2 linked regions of the Ketobacter alkanivorans genome follow. The protein of the gene in region 1 binds, or shares a complex with, the protein of each later gene. Links are inferred from orthologs where the notes say so. Each region holds a gene or a part of one and is shown in the gene's direction. Other genes may lie near its edges. The genes, in order: Kalk_RS17370 and Kalk_RS04870.

Region 1 (7,060 bases):
AAGCTGGAAGTGGGTCAGCGTATGACCGTTGAGTGGCGCGGCAAGCCAGTCTGGATTCTGCGTCGTTCCAAAGAGGCAATGGCCAGCCTCGATGCAGTGGAAGACAAGTTGCGCGATCCACAATCCGCCGAATCCAAGCAACCTGAATATGTATCCCCTGATACGCGCTCCCGTCAGGATCACAGTGATATTGTAGTGCTGGTAGGCCTGTGCACGCACTTGGGTTGTTCTCCTCTGTATCGCCCTGAGGTCGCCCCGGCTGACTTGGGTGCAGATTGGAAGGGCGGTTTCTTTTGCCCCTGTCATGGCTCCAAATTCGACTTCTCTGGCCGAGTATTCAAGGCGGTACCCGCACCTCTTAACCTGGAAGTGCCACCTTACTACTACATGAGTGACACTCTGATTAAAATCGGTGAAGACGGGGAGGCTGCCTGATGAGTATGTTTAATAGCGTAATGGGCTGGGTTGACGCCCGCTTCCCTGCGACCAAAATGTTCGAAGATCATATGAGCAAATACTATGCTCCTAAGAACTTTAACATGTGGTATTTCTTCGGCTCGCTGGCCATGCTGGTGCTGGTTAACCAGCTGCTGACCGGCATCTGGCTGACCATGCTGTATAATCCTTCCGGCGAAGGCGCCTTTGCTTCTGTCGAATTGAATATGATGCGTGACGTAGACTATGGCTGGTTGCTGCGTTACCTGCACTCCACAGGCGCGTCCGCCTTCTTCGTAGTGGTCTATCTGCACATGTTCCGAGGCATGATGTACGGTTCATACCGTGCGCCAAGGGAGCTGGTGTGGATCTTTGGTATGACCATCTATCTGGCGCTGATGGCTGAAGGTTTCATGGGCTATCTGCTGCCTTGGGGGCAGATGTCCTACTGGGGTGCCCAGGTAATCATCTCCCTGTTTGGTGCCATCCCTGTGGTGGGTGACGCTCTTACCGAGTGGATTCGGGGCGACTTCCTGATTTCTGGCATTACCCTGAACCGATTCTTCGCACTTCACGTAGTGGCACTGCCTATCGTGATCCTGGCGTTGGTCGTTCTACATATTATTGCTCTGCATGAAGTGGGTTCCAACAACCCAGACGGCATCGAAATCAAAAAGCTGAAAGACGAAAACGGCGTACCTCTGGACGGCATCCCTTTCCACCCTTACTACAGTGTGCATGATCTGGTGGGTGTGGTTGTGTTCCTGTTTGTGTTCCTGACTGTGGTGTTCTTCTTCCCGGATGGCGGCGGCTATTTCCTTGAAAAGCCCAACTTCGAGCCAGCAAACCCCTTGAAGACGCCGGATCATATTGCCCCGGTATGGTATTTCACGCCGTTCTACGCAATCTTGCGAGCCATTCCTGATAAGTTGCTGGGGGTAGTAGCAATGGGTGCGTCGATCGCGGTGCTGTTTGTGTTGCCCTGGCTGGATCGCAGCCCTGTTAAGTCCATCCGCTACAAGGGTTGGATCAGCAAAGTAATGCTGGCGCTGTTCGTAGTGTTCTTTGTGCTGCTGGGCGTGTGTGGTGTTAAAGCGCCGGACGTTCACGTTGAGTTCCTGCCCTTTGAGATGACATATCGAGTTTTGGGTCAGATCGGTACGGCATTCTATTTTGCATACTTCATATTGATGCCGTTCTGGACAACCAAAGAAACCTGCAAACCCGTTCCTGAGCGCGTAAGGATGGCACACTGATGAATAAGTTTATCTCTGTACTAGTATTGCTGTGTTTACCGGTGCTGGCTCAGGCGGCCGGCGGTGGCCACAATGAGTATCTTGTGCATGCGCCAATCAATATGGATGACAAAGTGTCATTGCAGCGCGGTGCACAGATTTTCGTGAACAACTGCATGGGTTGTCATTCTGCCCAGTATATGCGGTATGAGCGGGTATCAACGGATCTGGACATCCCTGCACAGATCATGAAAGATAATCTGATGTTCACCACGGATAAAATTGGTGAGACCATGCTGTCTGCTATTCCGGGTGACCTGGCCAAGAAGTGGTTCGGTACAAACCCGCCTGATCTGACGCTGGTAGCCCGTATTCGTGGTGCTGATTGGGTTTATTCCTACCTCACTAACTTCTATCCCGATGACTCCCGCCCCTGGGGCGTTAACAACCACATCTTCCCCGATGTGGGTATGCCGCATGTGCTGTCCAATATGGAAGCGGAGTTGGGCGAAGATAAGTTTGAAGAGGCAATGGCCGACCTGACCAACTACATGGTCTACATGTCTGAACCTGTTCGAGCTGAGCGTGAGCGGATTGGCGTTTACGTTCTGATTTTCCTGGTGATTCTCTTTATCCCGGTATACTTCCTGAACAGGGAATACTGGAAAGATATTCACTAATCAGGGATGGGATTGGCGTGGGGCGGTTGGCTATCAGGTAGCTTCCGCCCCTTCGCCGTTTATGTTGCAGCCTGTTTGCAACTCACAATTTTGAATACTGCGCTGGAGTGAAATTACATGGGTGTCATTGCTAAACGTTCTTCGATGACTTTTTTCTCCGATGGTAATGATCATTACAGTCACCGAGTCCGCATTGTGTTGGCGGAAAAAGGGGTGGCGGTTGATGTGCTGGATGTGGATCCCGCCGAGAAACCTGAAGATTTAGCAACATTGAATCCATACAACGAGCTGCCCACATTGGTGGATCGCGAGCTTACCTTGTATGAGCCCAACATCATGATGGAATACTTGGATGAGCGTTTTCCTCATCCGCCGCTGTTGCCGGTTTACCCTGTGGAGCGTGCACGCAGTCGTTTGTTGATGCATCGTATTCATCGAGACTGGTGTGAAGCGGTTGACGCGCTAATGAATGGAACTGATAAGGAAGCGGTCTTAACCAAGTACCGTAAGGATTTTGGGGAAAACCTGGTAGCCATTGATGGTATTTTCTCGGAAAAGCCATTTTTCATGAGTGACGATTTCACTCTGGTGGACTGTGTGGTTGCTCCAATTTTGTGGCGTTTGCCCGCCATGGGTATTGAGCTGCAGAAGTCCAAGTGTGGCAATTTGCTTTCTTATGCCGATCGCTTGTTCGCCCGTGAATCGTTCCAGGCCAGCTTGTCTGATGCCGAACGTGAATTGCGCCTCTAGAATAAATACCTTCCGCCTCCGGCATGGCCGGAGGCAATCCCTGCGAGAGTGTTGATGACCCCCAGCCGCCCTTATTTTATTCGTGCAGTCTATGAGTGGATATTGGACAACCAGTTGACTCCTTATTTGCTGGTTAACGCTTCCTATCCCTTGGTTCAAGTGCCGAATGAATTTGTGAGTGAAGGCAAAATTATTCTTAACCTTACACCATCAGCCATTCGCAATTTGCACATGGGTAATGATGAGGTGGAATTTTCTGCCCGATTTGGCGGTAAAGCCCGCAGCTTGCACGTGCCGGTGGGCTCGATTCTTGCCATCTACGCCAAGGAAAATGGCAAGGGTATGTTCTTTGATGAGGATGAGATTCCGCCGCCGGATGGAGCGGGAGGGGAGGATGAAGCCCCAACGAAGCCCTCCGGTAAGCCATCTTTGAAGGTGGTTAAATAGTTTTAATAGGTCTCAGTGCCGAAAATCTGCTGGTCGATTAGATCGCACAGCACATGGATGATGGTCATGTGGCTTTCTTGCACCCTGGGGGTGGATTCGGATGGCACCCGAATTTCAATATCATCGCTTAGCATCAAGCGAGCACAGTCTCCTCCGTCCTTTCCGGTGAGCGCGATCACTTGCATGGCTCTGTCATGGGCTGCCTGCACAGCCTGGACGATGCTGGCTGAATTTCCGCTGCTGCTGATCACCAACAGTATGTCTCCTTCGTGTCCGATCGCGCGAATTTGCTTGGAGAATATTTCGTTGTAGCTGTAGTCGTTGGAAATGGAGGTGATCGTGGATGAATCGGTGGAGAGGGCTATAGCTGGCAGTGCGGGCCGTTCCCGTTCGAATCGATTCAGCATTTTGCTTGATAGTTGCTGTGCGATGTTTGCTGACCCGCCATTGCCGCAAGTGAGGATTTTTCGATCGCTAAGCAGGCACTGAACCATGAGTTCGCTGGCGCTGGCGATGGTCGCTGGCAGCTCTTCCTGGCATCGATGCAGGGTCACCAGGTGATCGTCGAATATGTCAGTAACGCGATCATGCAAATTCATGGTTGGATCCTTGTTCGGCGAGCAATTTAGGTTTGCCATTATAGGGTAATTTTCCACACATTCCGATTCAGTAGAATGCAGAAGGTACCCACTGTACTTGCGGTTGGTTATCCAGCTCTCCGCTGATGCCAACTACATCAAAACGGCAGGGCGGCCAGCGATCGCCGAAATGCTGCTGCAGGAAGTAGCTTGCAGTGCGAATCAGCTTGCGTTGTTTTGAGGGTGTGACGGTATCCAATGGGCTGCCGTGACGGGTTTCTGCCCGGTATCGGACTTCAACAAACACCAGCATCTCCCCATCCTTCATGATCAGGTCGATTTCCCCGGTTTTGCATTGGAAATTGCTTTCGCAAAAGCCAAGTCCGTGGCGAGCGAGGTACTCTTTGGCAAGCTCCTCAGCCTGGTTGCCCGCCTGCTTGCGGGCGGTTAATGGTTTGCCGGTTGTTGAGTTCATGAAGCCCTTTTGGGGTGTTGGAGCTGTTCTTGAGGTCGCTTTCGCTGATTTTTGGGATTAGAGTCGGGCGGCCGCCTTTCATCACTGCCCAGCTTAGTTCTCTGTGGACTTTGTTGTCGATGCCTATGCTCAGGTTTCCGGTGGCACCAAACAGTCCGGCATCAGGTATTTGTGTTAGAAGTTGTAGCCTGGATTGTAATCGGTATGCGTCCACGCCCATAGCGTTCAAACGAAAGTAGCGGTGATCCGCTTTTGGCCAGGCCTTCATAAGGGCTTTTTGTATTGCGTCGGGCTTTTCCAGCAGCCAAGGTATATCGCAAAATTCGATGCCGTTAAGATCACGATCAGCCTTTGGGTCGGTTTTACCGCTGTAAATTTGTGAGCCTGCCAGCACAGGAATCTCTTCGGCATAGTAAAAGTCCAGCAGCGGTCGGATCTGGCGGGCCTGTTCTGGTGTTGATATCAAGTAGATAAAGTCTATGTCCTGGCGTCGTCTGGGGTGGAATTCGATGGGCTTCCCCAGGATTCCTTTTAGCTGTTGGGCCCGCAGCTCACTGTGCTGAACCAGCAGCATTTCCTTGATTGCACCCGCCATTTTGCTTTGGTCGTCGAAGCTGGTAGCGCTGGTGACTTCTCGCTTGTCGGCCTGCCATTGCTGTGCGAATTCCAGGTAGGCTCGTTCCCACCAGGGGTTGTTTTGGAACATAACAGCGGCTTGCTGATATTGCTTTTGCAGTGCATGGGCGGCTAGCTGGCCGGCGTCGTCTTCCGGTGACAGTCCAAACTGATAAAGATTGGCAGGTGATTCAAACTGGCCTTGCTCCTTGTTCAGTGCGATGGTGGTTACCGGCAGCATGGTGGTGCTGGTGAGCAGTGCGCGCAGGTTTTCCTTCTGGAGAGGGCCGATGATGATTTCGGCGCCCTCGGTTACAGCTTGGTCGTAAGTCTGCTGAAAGAGAGTGGTGTTGCTGGTGTCGTACACTTTTATGGTGGGGCCACCTTCGGCTGCATTTGTTTGCGTTGCATAATGAGCGCTCATAAAGCCGTTGAGAATGGCTTGGGCGGCTGCTTTGTATTTGCCTTGCATGGGCAGTAAGAGGGCAATTTGCTTGGGCTGGTTTTCACTCAGCTCGCGGACAATTCGCAGTGCTTCGGGCAGTTGAGCAACGGCTGGATGGCCGGGAAAGCGTTGTTGCCAGTTATCGAGTTGTTTCAATTGCTGATCCAGGTTGTCTTGCAAGCCTTTGTAGATCCAGGCCAGCTCCAGCCAACCTTGAATCTCCGGCACAGCCACTGTGGAGGAAAGTTGTTGTAGCGTATCGTTTGGAATGGCGATCAGGTCGCCCCAGATTCGTTGGTGGTTAGTGGTGCTGGCCTCGTCAGATAGCATCGGGGCAACAAAGATCCGCTCCCGGGCGGCGGACAAATAATTGCCGTTAAACTCCCATACAGTGGCGCGCTTCAAGCTGATCTCGTTCAGGCGCTCAGCACTCAGCTCGTTGGCGGCAGTAAGCAGCCCCATACGGTCTGTGGTCAACAGCTCTTCTGCTTGTAATGGCTCGCCCTGAGCCAAGTAAATGTCGGCAAGAGTCAGCACCAAGGCGGCACGGGTGTCGTTGTCGAGGGTAATCACGTTGACGGATTCCAGCAAGCGCTGGGCTTCACCTGGTTTTTCCTGCTCTAGCAGCAGTTGTGCTGCCTGAATCAACAGCCGCTCTGATTCCGGGCTAGGTGCAGACTGAGCGCGTTCGATGAGGCTTGCGATAACGCTGGCGGGCGTTGTGTCCACTTGAGGGGTGCTTGCACCTGGATCGCCCGGTTGCTGGCACGCGGCAAGAGTTAAGCTCATGAGCAGTGCTGCAAGTATGGTAAGCTTGGTGCGATTCTGTAACTTCATCTGGGTATCAGGCCTGCGCTTTTATGACGACTGGAATATTGTACATTGTGGCAACACCGATCGGTAATCTCAATGATATCACGTTGCGTGCTATTGAGGTGTTAAAGCAGGTTGATGTAATAGCCGCCGAGGACACTCGTCACAGCAAGAAGTTGCTGGATCATTATGGCATCGACACCCGTTTGATGGCGGTGCATGATCATAATGAGCAGGATCGCATTGAAGTGTTGATGCAGTTTTTGCAGGATGGTAAATCCGTAGCCTTGATTTCGGATGCGGGAACGCCTTTGATCAGTGATCCAGGCTTTCGGATTGTGCGAGCAATGCAGAAAGTTGGTTTGGGGGTGGTGTCTATCCCTGGCCCTTGTGCTGCGGTAGCGGCACTGTCCATTGCCGGCTTGCCTACAGATCGTTTTCTGTTTGTGGGATTTCTGCCGCCGAAACAGCAGGCTCGTCGCTCAGCGTTGGAGAAGGTGTTGACCGAGTCAGCGACGCTGGTGTTTTATGAGTCGCCAAAGCGTATAGCTGATTGCGTAGCTGATGTGATTGAGGTGATGGGGGCA
Region 2 (7,077 bases), 2.9 Mb from region 1 along the record:
ATGGGGTAGGCGTCAACTACCGTCAACCTAAATACAGTCTGGTGTTTTCAATGGAACAGTACGAAAGCGATGGCCGCTATGGGGCCAAGTCGGTAGAGATTCCAAATCCTGCTTTGGTCAGCTATACATTGATGACTCTGGGTATTGATTATCGATTGTAAGGGGGCATTCTGGATTACCTGCACAAAGAGTTTCGAGCGATGGGGTCGCCTTGCGCAGTTCATTTGTATCTGAATTCATCCGAGCCAAAAGCTTTAGTCGTGGATCAGGTCATTGCGGAGGTGGTCAGGCTTGAACGCAAATATTCACGCTATAGAGATGACAGTATCGCCTCTGCAATCAATCGTGCTGCGAATGATGGTGAGCCGATACAGGTTGATGAAGAAACATCGTTGTTGCTTGATTATGCCAACACGCTGTTTTGTGAAAGTGATGGGTTATTTGATATTACATCCGGTGTTTTGAGGCGGGCATGGAACTTTAAGTGCAACGTCATACCTGAGCAAAGGCAATTGGATGCACTGTTGCCGCTGGTGGGGTGGAATAATGTGGAGTGGCAGCAATCGTGTCTACGCTTTTCTGTGCCCGGGATGGAGTTGGACTTTGGTGGTTACGTTAAAGAGTATGCGGCTGATTGTGCAGCTGCAGTGGCGCATCGGCTGGGTGTGCGTCATGGGCTGGTGGAGCTGGGGGGGGATGTTCGAGTGATCGGCCCCCATCTGGATGGAAGGCCTTGGCGGGTGGGTGTGCGTCATCCTCGCCTGCCGGAAGCGGTATTGGCGGAAGTGTCTGTTTTGCAAGGAGCAGTTGCCAGCAGCGGTGACTATGAGCGGGCAATTGTTCATAACGGCAAGCGCTACGGGCATATTCTGGATCCCCGTACGGGGTGGCCTGTTAGTGGGTTGGTTGCGGTGACTGTGCTGGCAGATCACTGTTTGCTGGCCGGTACTGCGTGTACCCTGGCCATGCTCAATGGAGAGCATGGGCCAGCTTGGTTGGATCAGCTAGGAGTGAAATGGCTTGCCATGAACCAGAAGGGTGAGGTGTTGGGTAATCTTTAGTCGGCCCAGGCGTCGGCGGCGTAATTACCGGGAACAATCAGGGTGTCTTTGGCCTCTTGCATGGTGTCTGGGTAATCTAACGTATAGTGCAGCCCACGACTTTCTTTGCGTGACAAAGCACAGCGAATAATCAGCTCAGCAATCTGCAGCAGGTTACGCAGCTCTATAAGATCGTTGTTCACTTTGAAATTGCCGTAATATTCCAGAATTTCCTGCTTCAACAAATTTACCCGGTGAGTGGCCCTCTGCAAGCGTTTGTCGGTGCGCACAATGCCGACGTAATCCCACATAAAGCGGCGTAGCTCCTCCCAGTTGTGCGAGATAACAACGGCTTCGTCAGAATCGGTTACCTGGCTCTCATCCCAATCAGGAATAGCCGGGATCTCTGGTGCTTGATTCAGTAAGTTGCGGATGTCCTTGCTGGCTGAGATGGCAAACACCATACATTCCAACAACGAATTGCTGGCCATGCGATTGGCACCATGGAGCCCGGTGAACGCTGTCTCTCCAATGGCATAAAGGCCACCAAGATCGGTGCGCCCGTCCAGGTTGGTGAGCACGCCGCCACAGGTGTAGTGAGCAGCCGGTACTACTGGAATAGGTTCTTGTGATATGTCTATGCCCAAGCTTTTGCAGCGATCATACACGGTGGGGAAATGGCTTTTGATAAACTCTTTGGGTTTGTGGCTGATATCCAGATACAAGCAGTCCACGCCCAGACGTTTCATTTCATGGTCGATGGCCCGGGCGACGATATCGCGGGGGGCCAGCTCGCCCATGTCATGAAAGCGATCCATGAAGCGTTCGCCGTTGGGCAGCTTCAGCAAGCCGCCTTCACCGCGAATGGCTTCGGTGATCAAAAATGAGCGTGCTTCAGGGTGATACAGGCAGGTTGGGTGAAACTGATTAAATTCCATGTTGCCTACCCGGCAGCCCGCTCGCCAGGCCATGGCAATGCCATCGCCGGTGGCAACATCCGGATTGGATGTGTAGAGATAGGCCTTGCTTGCGCCTCCTGTGGCCAACAATACGAATTTCGCTTCGTGTACTTCTACTTCATGGGTTTCGTTATTCAAGACATAGGCCCCAAACACCCGTTTGCCCCGTAACCCCAGCTTCTGGCTGGTGATCAGGTCAATCGCTACCCGTGATTCGAACAGGCTTACATTTTCTTGCTGCTGTACTTTATCAATGAGCGTGCTGGATATAGCAAAACCGGTGGCGTCAGCAGCATGAATTACGCGTCGATGGCTGTGGCCACCCTCCCGGGTTAAGTGGTATTCCCGGCGCCCATCCTGGTGTATTTCCCGGCTGAACCCCACCCCTTGCTGGATCAGCCAGCGGATGGCGTCGGGGCCATTTTCTACAGTGAAACGCACGGCTTCTTCACGGCACAATCCACCGCCGGCGATGAGGGTGTCATTGATGTGAGCCTCTACAGAGTCGCCTTCATCCAAGACTGCTGCCACGCCGCCTTGGGCGTAAAACGTGTTGGCTGCAGTCAGGGAGCCTTTACTCAGTACGCCGACTTTGCTGAATGGGGCCAGGTGCAAGGCTGCCGTAAGGCCTGCGGCACCGCTGCCGATGATCAAAATGTCGTGCTTAAATCGTGTCATAAAAGAATTCCGGCAGGCCCCCGCCAAATACAGTTATCATTTCTGCCAGAAAGGCAGCGAAAAGGGCTATTATAACGCCAGAACGCCGACAGGCGTGATAGTCCTTCTGCGGTATAGCCCGTTAGAGGGGGTTATAATGCCTGGTTTAACAAAAATATGGGACCGATTCTGTGTGGCAGGGGAACTTTGCGAACCATAACGTGTCTCTGAATGTATGCTTCCTGAAAAAGTAGTCGGAAGCCCATATGGGGAGTTTGGATAGATGGCTGAGCGTCATCCCGATCAGCTGTTGGTAGAGCGCGTACAGCAAGGCGATAAACGCGCCTTTGACTTACTGGTAAAGAAATATCAACACAAGGTGCTGGCAGTCATCAGTCGCTTTGTGAGGGATCAGGATGAGGCGATGGACGTGGCACAGGATGCCTTTGTCAAAGCCTACCGGGCCCTGGATCGTTTTCGCGGTGACAGTGCGTTTTATACGTGGATATACCGCATTGCCGTTAACACGGCCAAGAATCATCTGGTGTCTAAGGGGCGCAGGCCGCCGGACACCGATGTGGAAGTCAGTGACGCAGAATACTACAGCGGTGGTGATGCCTTGCATGAGTCTGCCGATCCTGAGAAAGAAATGATGAGGGATCAGCTGGAGAGCGTCGTGTATGAGGCATTACGAGAATTACCCGATGATTTACGCACAGCGGTGACATTGCGTGAATTTGATGGTCTTAGTTACGAAGAGATTGCCGAAGTGATGGATTGCCCGGTGGGTACTGTCCGCTCCCGTATTTTCAGGGGGCGAGAGGCCATCGACAAGCGTATCCAGGCGATGCAGGTTTGATGCCTTGTTGCATCGGTAGGTACATACAAAGTACGAATGAAGTTTAAAACAGGTTAAAGGGTTATGAGCATGGGAAACAAAGACCTGGACAGAAGCGCTGAAGAGCTTTCGGCTTTGATGGATGGTGAGGTCAGCGAGCTTGAGCTGCGCCGTGTATTGAACAATATCGAACAGGATCAGGCACTGTGTCGTAAATGGAGCCGCTATCAGCTTACTAGCGCTGTGTTGCGCGGCCAGACTGCGGGCCGAGCCAACGGTTGGTTGGATGTCGATATATCTGCTCGGGTGCAACAGGCTATAGAAAGCGAACCTAAGCTATCTCAATCAAACTCAGGCAAGTACCGTGCAGCTACCTTCCTATCCAAACCCTTTGCCAATGTGGCGGTCGCCGCTTCAGTGTCGGCGGCTGTGATACTGGGTTGGCAGAACTTTGCTGGTGGCCCGTCTGCGGTGGCAACGGGGCCCAGTGTGGCGTCTTCCTCGACCGTTATGTCTCCTGTAACGGCGTCTGGCAGCAGTCCATTTATGGCGGTGTCACAGACCAGTGGTCCGGCCGCCTCAGCCCGAGTCATGCAGCCCGAGATGATACGTTACAGCCCGGACTTGGATGATCGTCTTAATTATTACCTGCTTTCCCATTCCAGTAATGCCGCTGCCAATACCGCAGCCGGAATCACACCCTATGCCAGAGTTGTTACCGTGAAACCGCATAAAGAGGGGGCCTCGAAGGTCAGTGCGGAGCGCTAGGGCATGATGTTGTTGAAAGCGGCAGTCCTCGTAATGTTGGCCTTGGGGATGCCTGCTTGGGCCTTGGCCGAAGCGGCTGATAAAAGCCCTGAAGCGTGGCTCCAGGATATGCTTGCGGTTGCGAAAGAATCCAGTTTCAGCGGTCATTCGGTATTGGTCAGTGGTGGTCAGATGGTCGCGCTGGCGGTTTATCACGCCCCTATCAATGGCGAAGTCTGGGAAAGAGTGGTGCACATGAACGGTGAGCCCGCTGAAATTATCAGGCGAGGCAGTAATGTGGTCTGCCTGCACCCGGCCAAATCCACAGGCATGGCATTCAAATCCCCCGTACCCCGTTGGAGCGCCTTGGAGCAGGGGTTGCAGTCACTTTCCAGGTATTATCGCTTCGAGCGGGCAGAAACCAGTCGGGTAGCCGGGCGTCAGGCAATGCGCTTGAATCTATCACCCCTGGATGCCCATCGTTATGGCTACAGTTTGTGGCTTGATAGCGATACGGGTGTTTTGTTGCGCAGCCAAACTTTGCCTGATGCAGGCGAGCCACTGGAACAGTTTGAATTTGTTGATATTGTCATCGGGCAGCCTTTGACTGAGGCTGACTTTGAGCCAGGTGCTGGATTGACGCAACCGGCTCGGCCCGGTTCTGATGCGTATTCTCCTGCATCCCCTCAAAGCGAGGCACCAGCCCGCCATTGGGAACCCGGCTGGCTGCCTGAGGGGTTTGTTGAGTCGCAGCGTGTCGCGCGTTTTGAAGGCCAGGGACAGGTTACGATCCGTGCTTATACCGATGGCTTGGCATCCTTTACCATCTTTCACGAGCCAGTATCAGAGCCGGTTATGGATACCACCAGTGCCCATGGGGCCACTGTAGCCGTGAATCGGGGTATGTCTGGGGCGGTGGTGACAGTCGTGGGTGAGGTTCCTCTGGTTACAGCTGAACGTATAGCCTCCAGTGTAAAAGCCTTGGCGCAGCCTCGCTGATTGGATAGAGTTGAGCCCTGCGTTTCATTTCGGTTTGATACCATGATAGAAGAACACGGTCGAGTAGTGGCCACAGACTCCGGCCTGGCATGGGTAGAGACTATTCGCCAGTCGGCCTGCGACAGTTGCTCCGCAAAGGCGGGGTGTGGGCACAGCGCCCTGGCCAAACTTGGGCAGAGCGCTGTGCATATGCAGGCTCTGTGTGACATTAGCGTGTCTGTCGGGGATCAGGTCATAGTGGGTGTGCCGGAGGAAATCATGGTAAAGAGCTCGTTATTGGCCTATTTGATGCCCCTGTTGATGATGATGGTGTTCGGCCTTGCAGCGGACGCTGCCGGTGCCCAGGATCTGGTGACGGCTGTAGCGGGGCTGGCTGGTCTGGGCGCGGGTTTTGCCCTGTTGCGCTGGCATTTCCACCAAAACCAGCATGATGATCGATATCAGCCAGTCGTGTTGCGTCGAGTCTATGGCAGCCCTCACCATGATTCTTTAAATCTATAAATTTCAGACATTTAACGTATCTGTATTCAGCTGGTGCAAGGTAGACCGAAAATCGGTAGAATTGCCGCAGTTTTTCCCTATCATTCCCTTATTTGAAGTACACCACACCCGTGACAGACATCAGCCACATTCGAAATTTTTCCATTATCGCCCACATTGACCACGGTAAGTCCACTCTGGCAGACCGTTTTATTCAGGAATGTGGCGGCCTTACTCAGCGAGAAATGGCAGCACAAGTGCTTGATTCCATGGATATTGAGCGCGAGCGTGGTATCACCATCAAGGCCCAGAGCGTTACTCTGTATTACCAGTCGAAAAGCGGGGAAAAGTTTCAGCTTAACTTTATCGATACCCCCGGACATGTGGATTTCTCCTATGAGGTATCCCGCTCGTTGTCCGCTTGTGAAGGTGCTTTGCTGGTAGTGGATGCTGGCCAGGGCGTAGAAGCTCAGTCTGTCGCCAACTGTTACACGGCAATTGAGCAAGGGCTGGAAGTTATGCCTGTGCTCAATAAAATTGACCTGCCCCAGGCCGAGCCGGAGCGGGTGTGCCAGGAAATAGAAGAGATCATCGGAATTGAGGCGGTTGATGCGGCCCAGGTGAGCGCCAAGACCGGCATGGGTGTTCCCGAATTGCTGGAACGCCTTGTACGCACCATTCCTGCGCCGCAGGGCGACCGGGAAGGCAAGTTGCAGTGTTTGATCATCGATTCCTGGTTCGACAATTACCTGGGTGTCGTCTCGCTGATTCGCGTGCTGAATGGCCGTATTCGTAAAGGTGAGAAAATCCGGGTCAAGCACACTGGCCGGGATCACGTAGTGGATGCTGTTGGTGTATTCACGCCAAAACGCCTAGAGACAGACGTGCTGGAGGCCGGTGAAGTTGGCTTCCTGGTGGCTGGAATCAAGGACATTCACGGCGCTCCTGTGGGGGACACATTAACCCATACCAAAACCCCTGAAGTGGAGAGCCTGGCTGGTTTCAAACGGGTCAAGCCCCAGGTGTATGCCGGGCTGTTCCCCGTCAGTTCAGATGATTATGAGCATTTTCGTGATGCGCTGGGTAAGCTCAGCCTGAATGATGCGTCTCTGCACTATGAGCCAGAAACCTCAGATGCGCTGGGCTTTGGGTTTCGTTGCGGCTTTTTGGGAATGCTCCATATGGAGATCATTCAGGAGCGGTTGGAGCGAGAGTACGATCTTGATCTGATTACCACTGCCCCTACGGTGGTCTATGAGCTGTTGCTGAAAAACGGTGAAATTGTGCAGGTGGATAACCCATCCGACCTGCCTGATCCCTCCAAGGTAGAAGAGTTCCGTGAGCCCATTGCAGATGT

What was found.
Region 2: the proteins of Kalk_RS17370 (region 1) and Kalk_RS04870 are in contact, whole or in part, in a crystal structure (PDB 1YFN), measured with the Escherichia coli proteins. The link is inferred for Ketobacter alkanivorans from one-to-one orthologs.

Annotation. Positions count from the first base shown.
Region 1 is NZ_CP022684.1:4,050,433-4,057,492, forward strand. Bases 2,053-4,850 are described here. They hold Kalk_RS17370 (ClpXP protease specificity-enhancing factor), read left to right. Parts: upstream 2,053-3,154; coding sequence 3,155-3,547; downstream 3,548-4,850. Other genes in these bases: Kalk_RS17360 (cytochrome c1), read left to right, coding at 2,053-2,350; Kalk_RS17365 (glutathione S-transferase N-terminal domain-containing protein), read left to right, coding at 2,477-3,100; Kalk_RS17375 (phosphoheptose isomerase), read right to left, coding at 3,550-4,146; Kalk_RS17380 (YraN family protein), read right to left, coding at 4,214-4,600; Kalk_RS17385 (penicillin-binding protein activator), read right to left, coding at 4,542-4,850. In the rest of the region: petA (ubiquinol-cytochrome c reductase iron-sulfur subunit), read left to right, coding at 1-435; Kalk_RS17355 (cytochrome b), read left to right, coding at 441-1,691; more of Kalk_RS17360, read left to right, coding at 1,691-2,052; more of Kalk_RS17385, read right to left, coding at 4,851-6,497; rsmI (16S rRNA (cytidine(1402)-2'-O)-methyltransferase), read left to right, coding at 6,545-7,060. UniProt on the Escherichia coli protein: Enhances recognition of ssrA-tagged proteins by the ClpX-ClpP protease; the ssrA degradation tag (AANDENYALAA) is added trans-translationally to proteins that are stalled on the ribosome, freeing the ribosome and targeting stalled peptides for degradation.
Region 2 is NZ_CP022684.1:1,148,863-1,155,939, reverse strand. The notes cover bases 2,609-5,423. They hold Kalk_RS04870 (sigma-E factor negative regulatory protein), read left to right. Parts: upstream 2,609-3,584; coding sequence 3,585-4,262; downstream 4,263-5,423. Other genes in these bases: Kalk_RS04860 (SoxR reducing system RseC family protein), read left to right, coding at 5,283-5,423; Kalk_RS04865 (MucB/RseB C-terminal domain-containing protein), read left to right, coding at 4,266-5,240; rpoE (RNA polymerase sigma factor RpoE), read left to right, coding at 2,940-3,515; nadB (L-aspartate oxidase), read right to left, coding at 2,609-2,677. In the rest of the region: Kalk_RS04890 (DUF3570 domain-containing protein), read left to right, coding at 1-161; Kalk_RS04885 (FAD:protein FMN transferase), read left to right, coding at 201-1,061; more of nadB, read right to left, coding at 1,058-2,608; more of Kalk_RS04860, read left to right, coding at 5,424-5,741; lepA (translation elongation factor 4), read left to right, coding at 5,852-7,077. UniProt on the Escherichia coli protein: An anti-sigma factor for extracytoplasmic function (ECF) sigma factor sigma-E (RpoE). ECF sigma factors are held in an inactive form by an anti-sigma factor until released by regulated intramembrane proteolysis (RIP).